Regions from separate parts of the Photobacterium satsumensis genome, predicted to be linked through region 1. Evidence: predicted binding sites of a transcription regulator. Region 1 holds the regulator's gene; the other holds the start of a gene.
The links. The regulator MetJ, encoded in region 1, represses methionine synthesis genes. The targets are predictions, from matches to a motif close to TTAGACNTNTANANGTCTAA.
Positions count from the first base shown of each region.

Region 2: metH (methionine synthase) is a predicted target of MetJ. The motif match lies at 3,193-3,212, and genes of this name have one in related genera.

Region 1 covers NZ_JAKJSK010000011.1:53,083-58,711, forward strand. Annotated here, with positions in the region: gene L4D79_RS21495 (bifunctional aspartate kinase/homoserine dehydrogenase II) at 1-2,183, opposite strand, end outside; gene L4D79_RS21500 (O-succinylhomoserine (thiol)-lyase) at 2,184-3,350, opposite strand; gene metJ (met regulon transcriptional regulator MetJ) at 3,528-3,845, shown strand; gene L4D79_RS21510 (malic enzyme-like NAD(P)-binding protein) at 3,962-5,212, opposite strand; gene rpmE (50S ribosomal protein L31) at 5,507-5,629, opposite strand, start outside.
Region 2 covers NZ_JAKJSK010000014.1:978-6,606, reverse strand. Annotated here, with positions in the region: gene metH (methionine synthase) at 1-3,132, opposite strand, end outside; gene L4D79_RS24045 (cation:proton antiporter) at 3,336-4,619, shown strand; gene metA (homoserine O-succinyltransferase MetA) at 4,695-5,629, opposite strand, start outside.

The DNA.
Region 1 (5,629 bases):
CTCTGAGCCTTGCGCAGACGCTCATGCAGCAGTTCATCAAGCTCCGCAGCCTGCTCGAAGAAATCATCCACGCCAAGCGTCGACAGCGAATTGGGCACCAAGGTTTCAACCTTGACCTGCTCGGGCTCAAGCGACAAACCCGATTCACGCGCCAAAATCACCAGTTTGCGCATCACATCGCTGCCATCCAAATCATGGCGAGGATCCGGTTCGGTCAGGCCCTGCTGCCAAGCCAGCTCGACCAGCTGCGAGAACGGCACCGAGCCATCATACTGCTGGAACAGCCAAGACAAGGTACCGGAGAAAATCCCCGACAAGGCGATGATCTCATCGCCGCTCTCACGTAAATCACGTACCGTATGGTTGACCGGTAGCCCAGCACCAACGGTGGCGTTGTAGAGCCAGAAACGGCTGCTCTTGGCAAAGGCATCAATCACTTGGTGGTAATCCTCGCCAGACGCCGAGCCCGCCACTTTGTTGGCTGAAATCAGGTGTAGCCCTGACTCTGCTACCTGCGGGTAACGCGCAGCCAGTTCGCTGCTGGCTGTCACATCCAGCACCATCACATCATCATAGGTATGGTGGGCCAGCACCGAGAGCCAATCTCCATCGGTTTGGTCATATCCAACCGACTCATCATCAAACGCATTATGAGCCCGGCCGGCATCAATACCGTCAAAATCAATCCAGTGACGACGGCTATCAACCACCCCGATCAAGGTAAAACTCATGCCGTGACGCTTCTCCAGCGTCGCCTTCTCACTCTCGAACAACTCCAGCCAGCGACTACCGATATTGCCCTTGCCACAGAGGACGAGACCAATACGTTTCTGGGCCTGGAACAAACTCTGGTGGATCCCCTGGATCAAGCTGTCAGTATCGGCCTTGCGCAGCACAGCAACGAGGCTCAAGCCCGATTCAGACTCGGCAATAAACTCCAACGCCTGACCTTTGAGCTGCTGATAGAACCCATAGCAATGGACGGCATTGTTCACCACCCCGGCGCCCACTGCCGCCACCAACGAGAAGCCCTCACGTAAGCGCAACTCCGCGGCAATGCCGCTGTCCTGCAGCTGGGCCAATACGCTATTTACAACCTCGGCGGTATAAGCCAGCTGCACCCGACCTTTATCCGGTTCAAAACAGCTGGCAAGCGGCTGCAATTGAGTACGCTGCAGGAAACGCTCGATATCAGTAGCGATAGGCGCAAAATCATGAGCCCGGGTCACCGACAGCTCAATCAGGCACACCTCATCGAGCGAAGTAATGATCTTAGCGCCGCGCCCTGAGGCCAGTACTCGCTCAACCCGGGTCGAGCCCTGCTCCGGCTGATGACTGCAGCGCAGGGTCAGGTCTATTGCACTTTGGGCAACCGGCTGCAAGGTACGGCTATGCAATACCGGTGCCGCCAAACGGGCCAGTTCACTGGCCTCATCAAGACGTAACAGTGGCAGCAGGCAGGCATCGGCCACCTTACGCGGATCCGCACTGTAAACACCCGCAACATCACTCCAGATAGTGACCCGATCAACATCGGCCAGCGCCCCAATCACCGTTGCCGAATAATCAGAGCCATTTCGACCGAGCAGTACAGTCTCGCCAGTACCGCTCTGGGCCATGAAGCCGGTGATCACCACCCGCTGCTGGCTATATTGTGCCAGCTGCGCCTTGAGCAGCGGTCGTGACTGTGCACGGTCAACTTCCGGCTGTGCCGAACACTCAGCACGCAGGAAGCAACGAGAGTCCAAGCTCACCGCAGGCAATTGCTGTTTGCTCAGCAAAGCAGCCAACAAACGGGCTGACCACAACTCGCCGTGCCCCAGCACCTTAGCTTGCTCGGCTTCATCCCGGGGCTTTTCCGCCAGGCTTGATAACTCGCCCAGCTCTAGGTGCAGCTGGGTCAGCAGTTCATCGGCCGTCTCACCGTCTAGCAACGACTCAATCAGTGTCTGCTGGAAGCTACGTAAGGACTGCAGAGCTTCATGGGCCTGACGGCCATCTTTATCCAACAGTTCAAGCCACTCAATCAAACCGTTAGTCGTCTTGCCAGCCGCCGACACCACCACTAAATCGTTATCGCTCGAGTATTCCCGCAAAATGTCAGCCACCCGTAGATAGCACTCGGGATCAGCCAAGCTACTGCCCCCGAACTTATGCAGTTGACGTGCAAAAGAAACGCTCATTTAGGCCACCTCCGAGGCTTTATTGAAAGCCTGCTCAAGATCAGCAATCAAATCTTCAGGATCCTCAAGGCCTACCGACAGCCTTAACAGCGACGGCTTCAAACCCGCTTCGGCCTGGGCTTCATCCGACATCGCACGGTGTGTCATGCTGGCAGGGTGACAAATCAAGCTCTCGGTCCCGCCTAATGATTCCGCCAATGAGAAACAGTTTAGCTCTTTTACAAACACTTCCAGCTGCGCCATACCGCCAGCCATTTCAAAGCTCAGCATCGCCCCGAAGCCCTTTTGCTGCTTGAGAGCAATGGCATGGCCCGGATGCTCAGGCTGGCTCGGGTGGTAAATGTTGCCAACCAGTGGCTGTTGCTGCAGGTAGGCCAAGATCTGGCGGCTATTTTCTTCATGCATCCGCATTCTTGGTGCCAGGGTCCGCAGCCCCCGCAATGTCATATAGGCATCGAATGGCGCCCCGGTCGCACCGATACAGTTTGCCCACCAGGCAATCTCTTCTGCGTGCGCTTCTAACTTGGAGATCAGCACGCCACCGACCACATCCGAATGACCATTAATGTATTTGGTGGTGGAGTGAACAACAAAATCGGCGCCCAGCGCGATAGGCTGCTGGAGGATCGGAGACAGGAAAGTATTGTCGACAGCCACCAGCGATCCGGCCTGCTTGGCTGCTACACAGAGTTCTGCCACATCAACCACACGCAGCAGCGGGTTGGATGGTGTTTCGACCCAGATCAACTTGGGCTGCAATGTCAATGCTTCGGCCACTGCAGTCGGATCGGTCTGATCAATAAAACGGACCTTGAAGTCGCCCTTTGCTGCGCGGGTGTTGAACAGTCGGTAAGTACCGCCATAGCAGTCGTGCGGGGCAATAATCAAATCTTCAGGACCAATCAATGCTGAAGCAAGCAAGTTGATTGCCGCCGTACCGCAGTTGGTCACGACCGCGCCCGCGCCCCCCTCGAGCTCAGCCAGCGCATCGGCCAACGTGTTGCGGGTTGGGTTGCCAGAACGGGAGTAATCATATTGCGGCACCTCTCCTAATTGCGAGAAGCTATAGGTTGAGGTTAAATAGAGAGGGGGAACCACAGCATTGTACTGGGTATCGGATTCGATGCCGGTGCGAACAGCGACGGTGGCTAGCTTCTTGTCACTCATAATTACTTTCCTTGTCAGGGCGGCCCTGCTGAATAACTTTTATGCAACAACATAACCACAAACGAAGAGGACGTCAACACTTCTAGACGTCTATATGTCTTTGCTTATGGCAGTAAATCCCGCTAAAATTCAGGCATACTATATTTCTTCACTTTTATATCGCTGAGAAGGTAAAAAATGGCAGAGTGGAATGGCGAATACATCAGCCCTTACGCGGAACACGGTAAGAAAAACGAGCAAGTCAAAAAAATTACAGTTTCGATTCCATTAAAGGTTCTGAAAATCCTGACAGATGAACGTACTCGTCGCCAGGTCAACAACTTGCGCCACGCTACCAACAGTGAACTACTGTGCGAGGCCTTCCTGCATGCCTATACCGGTCAGCCACTGCCGACCGACGACGATATCCGTAAGGACCGTCCGGACGATCTTCCAGCCGAAGCCAAGGCCCTAATGGAAGAAATGGGGATCACATACGAAGACATTAACGAGTAGCCCCAAGCCAATACCACTTAGGTCAACAAGACGACTTGGTCAATAATACCGACAAATTATGACGAAAAAAAACCAGCCATACGGCTGGTTTTTTTGCACTACGTGGTGCGAAGCAATTACTTCTCTTCCATATAACCAACAGGCATATCGATTCGCGCAACGCCCGAGTCTACCGCAGCTTGCGCAACCGCCTTGGCAACACGTGGCAACAGGCGTGGATCCATCGGTTTAGGAATAATGTACTCTGTACCGAACTCAAGCTTGTCGGCACCTGCTGCCGCAACCACTTCGGCTGGTACCGGCTCTTTTGCCAGTGAGCGAATAGCGTCAACGGCAGCCAGCTTCATCTCGTCATTGATTTCGCTCGCGCGAACATCCAGCGCACCACGGAAGATGAACGGGAAACAGATAACATTGTTCACCTGGTTCGGGTAGTCCGAGCGGCCAGTACCCATGATCAAATCATCACGAACGGCATGAGCCAACTCAGGCTTGATTTCAGGATCCGGATTAGAACACGCAAATACCACAGGCTTGTCAGCCATCAGTTTCAGTGATTCCGGCGCCAGCAGATCGGGGCCCGATACGCCGACAAAGATATCCGCACCTTCAATCACATCTTCCAGCGTACGCTTGTCGGTGTTGTTGGCAAACAGCTGCTTATATTCATTGATATCGTCACGACGGGTGTGGATCACACCTTTGCGGTCAAGCATGTAGATTTTCTCACGCTGGGCACCACACTTGATCAGTAGCTCCATACACGCCACAGCTGCAGCGCCAGCACCCAAACAGACAATGACTGCTTCGTTGATTTTCTTGCCTTGCAACTCAAGCGCATTGAGCATCCCCGCCGCAGTCACAATCGCCGTACCATGCTGATCATCATGGAAGACCGGCACATGACAGCGTTCGATCAGGCGCTTTTCGATTTCAAAACAGTCCGGCGCCTTGATATCTTCCAGGTTGATCCCGCCAAATGTATCGGCAATATTCGCCACCGTATCGACAAACTCATCGATAGTACGGTGCTTTACTTCGATATCAATCGAGTCCAGGCCAGCAAAGCGTTTGAACAACAGTGCTTTACCTTCCATGACAGGTTTTGAAGCCAATGGACCCAGGTTACCCAAGCCAAGGATAGCGGTACCGTTGGTGATCACCGCGACCATATTGCCCTTACCGGTGTACTTGTAGACATTCTCTGAGTTTTGCGCGATTTCACGCACCGGCTCAGCCACACCAGGGCTGTAAGCAAGTGCCAGATCTTCTACGGTATTAGCCGGCTTGGTGAGTTCAACGGCGATTTTTCCTGGTACTGGGTAAGCATGGTAATCAAGGGCCTGCTGGCGAAAATCTTCAGACATAGTGTTCGAAATCCTGACTGGAGGTGACTTTATTTTGTAATTTGGACATAGATCATATTCTATGGCAGCACAAAATCCTAGCACCGAACATCTGGTCGATCCAATGATTCCCAGACTGAATGCCCAAGGAGTATGGGGAATATAGCGTCTTCGGTGATAACTATAGGAGGGAATCGCCAACATCGCTGGCAGTGGAATGCAGATAGGGAAGAAAGCAGGCTAAACTATGGCATAAAAAATGGGCATAAAAAAAGGGATGCTTGCGCATCCCCTTTTTCGACATTCATCTGGCAATTACTTGCTAGAAAGCGCACCGAAACGCTTGTTGAATTTGTCGATACGGCCACCAGAGCTAACCTGACGCTGCTTACCAGTGTAGAAAGGGTGACACTTGTCGCATACATCTAGGTTGATGTC
Region 2 (5,629 bases), on a different contig from region 1:
ATCAGACAGGCAGTAGTTGAAACCTTTGGGTTTATCCGTTTGCTGGCGCAAGTTATGCAGTACTTTGGCAACTTCGGTGCGAGACTCATCGGTATACACCTCGATATCATCGCCCACGCTGTTGGCCGGGAACATGGCACACATACCACGGGCTTCCAGCAACCCCTCCAGCTCAACGCGATCGAGTAAGTCATTGGCATCTTTAAACAAACGACGAGCTTCCTCGCCCACTTCCTCATGATCAAGGATGGCAGGGTATTTCCCCATCAACGACCAGGTCATGAAGAATGGCGTCCAGTCAATATACTGGCGCAGGGTAGCAACATCGAAGCCCTCAAACACTTGGACGCCTGATTTGCATGGTGCTGGCGGCGTATAGGTCTCCCAGTCAATGGCCACTCGGTTTGCCCGAGCCACAGCCAGAGAGACCTGCTTGGTCTTGGGCCGCTTGCGGCTATGCTGATCACGCACCCTGACATAATCGGCATCCAATTTCTCGACAAAAGCCGGACGCAGCTCATCAGAGAGCAGCGAAGTACACACCCCTACAGCACGAGACGCGTTGTTCACATAAACGACTGGATGGCTGTAATTCTGTTCTATCTTCACTGCGGTATGCGCTTTGGAGGTTGTCGCCCCACCAATCAGTAAAGGTAACTCAAAGCCTTGTCGCTCCATTTCCTTGGCGACATGCACCATCTCGTCAAGCGATGGCGTGATCAGGCCCGACAGGCCTATAATATCGACATTCTCTTCCTTGGCGACCTTGAGGATTTTCTCACAAGATACCATCACACCCAGATCGATGATCTCGTAGTTATTACACTGAAGTACCACGCCTACAATGTTTTTACCGATATCGTGGACATCACCTTTTACCGTCGCGAGTAAAATTTTACCGTTAGTGCTTCCGGCCTGCTTCTCAGCGTTAATATACGGCTCAAGGTGGCCAACGGCCTGTTTCATAACACGGGCAGATTTCACTACCTGTGGCAGGAACATCTTGCCTTCACCAAACAAGTCGCCAACCACGTTCATGCCATCCATCAGCGGTCCTTCAATAACCTCCAATGGCTTGGATGCATTCACCCTGGCTTCTTCGGTATCTGCGACAATAAATTCAGTGATGCCTTTGACCAATGCATGCTCCAGCCGTTTTGCTACCGGCCAGCTGCGCCACTCAAGTAGAGAGGCATCTTCTTCCTTGCCGACACCTTTATTGGCATAGTCAGCAGCAATATCCAGCAAACGTTCCGTCGAGTCATCACGCCGGTTCAGAACTACGTCTTCTACGGCTTCACGCAGTTTTTCCGGAACGTTATCATAGACCTCAAGTTGCCCTGCGTTAACGATCCCCATATCCATGCCGTGCTTGAAGCAGTGATACAGGAAAACCGCATGGATAGCTTCACGCACATAGTTGTTGCCGCGGAATGAGAATGACACATTGGACACTCCGCCTGAGATCATCGCGTGGGGTAAATCACGTTTGATATCAGCAACCGCTTCAATGAAATCCACCGCATAGTTGTTATGCTCATCAATACCGGTAGCAACGGCAAAGATATTCGGATCAAAGATGATATCTTCCGGTGGGAAGCCAACCTCATCCACCAAGATCCGGTAGGCATTGGTACAAATTTCCAGCTTGCGCTTTCTGGTATCCGCCTGCCCGACTTCATCGAACGCCATCACGATAACCGCCGCGCCATAGCGACGGATCAGCTTGGCCTGCTCGACAAACTTCTCTTTGCCTTCCTTAAGCGAGATAGAGTTAACAATTCCTTTGCCCTGAATGCATTTCAGGCCAGCTTCGATAACCTCCCACTTGGAGGAATCGACCATGATAGGCACTTTGGATATCTCAGGCTCAGAAGCACACAGATTGAGGAAGCGAACCATGCACGCTTCAGCATCCAGCATCCCCTCATCCATGTTGATATCGATGATCTGGGCGCCATTTTCGACTTGCTGACGGGCCACATCCAGTGCCTCGTCATACAACTCTTCTTTAATCAGGCGTTTAAACCTGGCCGAACCGGTAACGTTGGTTCGTTCACCAACATTAACAAATAAGGTCTCCTTCTCGATGAGCAAGGGTTCAAGACCGGATAATCGGCAGCCAACCGGTAATTCAGGTAACGCACGAGGGCTCACCTCTGCCACAGCTTCTGCCATCTGGCGGATATGTTCCGGCGTGGTACCACAGCATCCCCCGACCAAATTCAGGAAACCGCTCTGCGCCCATTCCCTAATATGTTCGGCCATTTCTTCCGGTGACAAATCATATTCACCGAAAGCGTTCGGCAGGCCAGCATTCGGGTGTGCTGATACCGCACACTCGGAAATGCGTGACAGCTCTTCAACATACTGGCGGAGTTCATCTGGCCCTAGTGCACAGTTCAATCCAAATGAGATAGGTTTGACATGCCGTAGTGAGTGATAGAAGGCTTCCGTTGTTTGACCTGAAAGGGTTCGACCTGACGCATCCGTGATAGTGCCGGAAATCATGACCGGCAACGAGCAGCCATCTTCTTCGAAAACGGTGTCCACCGCGAATGCACAGGCTTTGGCATTGAGGGTATCGAAAATAGTTTCGATAAGGATGATATCGGCTCCGCCTTTAATCAACGCTCGTGTTGATTCGGCATAAGCCTCAACCAACTGATCAAAGGTAACATTTCGGTAACCTGGGTCATTTACATCCGGTGAGATAGAACAAGTACGGTTGGTCGGGCCAAGCACACCAGCAACGAAGCGTGGTTTATCCGGCGTCTTTGCCGTCCACTCGTCAGCAGCTTGGCGCGCAAGTTTGGCAGCCTCTAGATTGATCTCACCACTCAACGCTTCCATCTCGTAATCGGCCATTGCGATCGTCGTTGCGTTGAAGGTGTTGGTCTCTAGGATATCGGCACCGGCCTCGAGATAGGCTGCATGAATATCCTTGATCAATTGCGGTTGTGTCAGTACCAGTAAGTCGTTATTGCCCTTGAGATCCATGTGCCAATCGGCAAAACGCTCACCACGATAATCTTGCTCTTCCAGCTTATAGTCCTGGATCATGGTGCCCATGCCACCATCAATGATCAGGATCTGCTCTGCCAAGCGCTTATTTAATAAATCCTTGCCCATCAACACCGCTTTGCTTCCTTATCTAATGTTACAGCTAGTTCACATCCTACCATAGCAACAATGGAAATCTAGACGTCTAAAGGGCTTTTCATTGATTAAATTTTAACTCACTGAAAGAAATTAATGATAGCTATCGAGCAGTGATAGATTTATATTTTGACACAATTTTCAGCTTTACTTTAAATCACCATCGAGGTCACGGGATGTCAGTTTACAGCACCCTCTGTTTCCTGGCGGCAGCAGCTATGCTTATCGCCTTCATAAACAGCAAAATAGGAAAAATGCAGACCACTATCGCCATTACCGCCGGGGCGCTGATGCTATCTTTGGGCATCATTATTGCCGGGCATAACGGCTGGTTCCACCTAGAAGCCATTGCTGCAACCCAACTCGGCGAAATAAACTTTGAGAGTTTCTTGCTCAAAGGTATTTTGGGATTCTTGCTCTTTGCTGGCGGCTTGGGGATCAAACTGCCCCATCTCGAAGACCAGAAATGGGAAATTACCACACTGGCACTCGCCGCAACCTTATTCTCGACCTTTTTTATCGGTTTTGCCCTGTGGGGGATTTGCCAGGCTATCGGTATCCAGCTAGATCTGATCTACTGCTTGATCTTTGGCTCACTTATTTCGCCAACCGACCCCATTGCTGTACTCGCTATTGTAAAAAAACTCGATGCGCCAAAACGCATTTCAACCCAAATTGAGGGCGAATCTCTATTCAATGACGGCTTTGGCCTAGTCATTTTCGTTACCTTATTTACCATCGCTTTTGGTAACGAAGCCCCTACCGTACTTGGCGTCGGCCAATTATTCCTGCAGGAAGCCATTGGCGGTATCGCCTACGGCTTTGCCCTCGGTCTGATTTTCCACTACCTGATAAGCTCAACCAATGACCACTCAATGGAACTATTGCTGACCCTTGGCATACCAACGGCGGGCTATGTCTTTGCTGATGTCATCCATGTATCTGGTCCGCTCGCCATGGTGGTATCAGGTATTATGATTGGTAACTGGACCCGCTATATTGGCTTTTCCAAAGAGAGTGAAGATCATCTCGACCACTTCTGGGAGCTAGTCGATGAGTTCCTCAATGGGGTACTGTTCCTATTGATCGGTATGAGTATGCTGCAGTTCAGCTTCCACCAAGAAGACTGGGTTCTGATGGTCATTGCCGTTCCATTGGTCTTATTGAGCCGCTTCCTCAGTGTCAAGCTCTCTTATCTCGGCTTCCAGCGCTACCGCGACTATAACCCGATGTCGGTTAAAATCCTTACTTGGGGTGGCTTACGAGGCGGCCTAGCCCTTGCTATGGCGATGGCTATCCCAGCAGGGGTCATGGTTATCCCAGATAAAAATATCGATGTCCGGGAGATCATGCTGGTCATGACCTATTCGGTGGTAGTGTTCTCAATTTTGATCCAAGGCTCAACTATCACCTCCTTGATCCACAAGGCCAAGCACTGGGAAGCTGAAAATAACGCCTAATATATTCTCGGTTGGGATCGTTGCTATATAAAAAAGACCTGCAAATGCAGGTCTTTTTTTATCTCGCCAAAAGTACTATTCATCCTTGGTAAAGTTAGCTTCTGAGAACTTATCCAAGTCATAGGGTGTTTGCTGGTAAACACAGTAATTAAGCCAGTTAGAAAACAACAAGTGACCATGGCTGCGCCAGCTTCCAATAGGCGGATTTTCCGGATTATTACCCGGGTAATAATTAACAGGCATGTTTGGCTCCATTCCTTCACCAACATCCCGTATATACTCATTGTGCAAAGTATCGACATCATACTCAGGGTGACCGGTAACAAAGACGTTTCGCTTGTCTTTGGTGGCCGCGAGATATACCCCAGCCTGATCTGAGGTAGCAAGAATGTCGAGATCTGTATGTTCTGCCAGATACTCTGGCGAGAAGTCAGCATAGCGAGAGTGCGGGGCCAGGAAAGAATCATCGAAGCCTCGCAAGATAGGGTTATGACAATCATGGGTCCGGTGCCAATATACCCCTGACAACTTATCTTTTCGTGTGCGCTTAGGCAGATCGTAAAGTAGCTTCAATCCCGCCTGAGCGGCCCAACAAACAAATAAGGTTGAGGTGACATGCTCCTTGGCCCAATTCATGATGGCCTGGATCTCTTCCCAATACAGCACATCTTCAAACTGTACGAGGCCCAGTGGCGCACCAGTGACAATCAGGCCATCAAAGTTACGGTCCTTGACCATCTCGAACTGGCGATAGAAGGTATCGAGGTGTTCTGTCGGCGTATTCTTGGTCGGTCGATTATCGATCCGGAGCAACTCAACATCCACCTGTAGCGGGCTGTTAGACAGCAAACGCAGGAACTGGGTTTCCGTTTCAATTTTCTTCGGCATCAAGTTAAGCAGCAACACCTTCAAGGGACGGATTTCCTGACTTGACGCACGGGCCTCCGACATTACGAAGATATTCTCACCTCGCAAGATATCGGTAGCAGGTAATTTGTCAGGGATCTTAA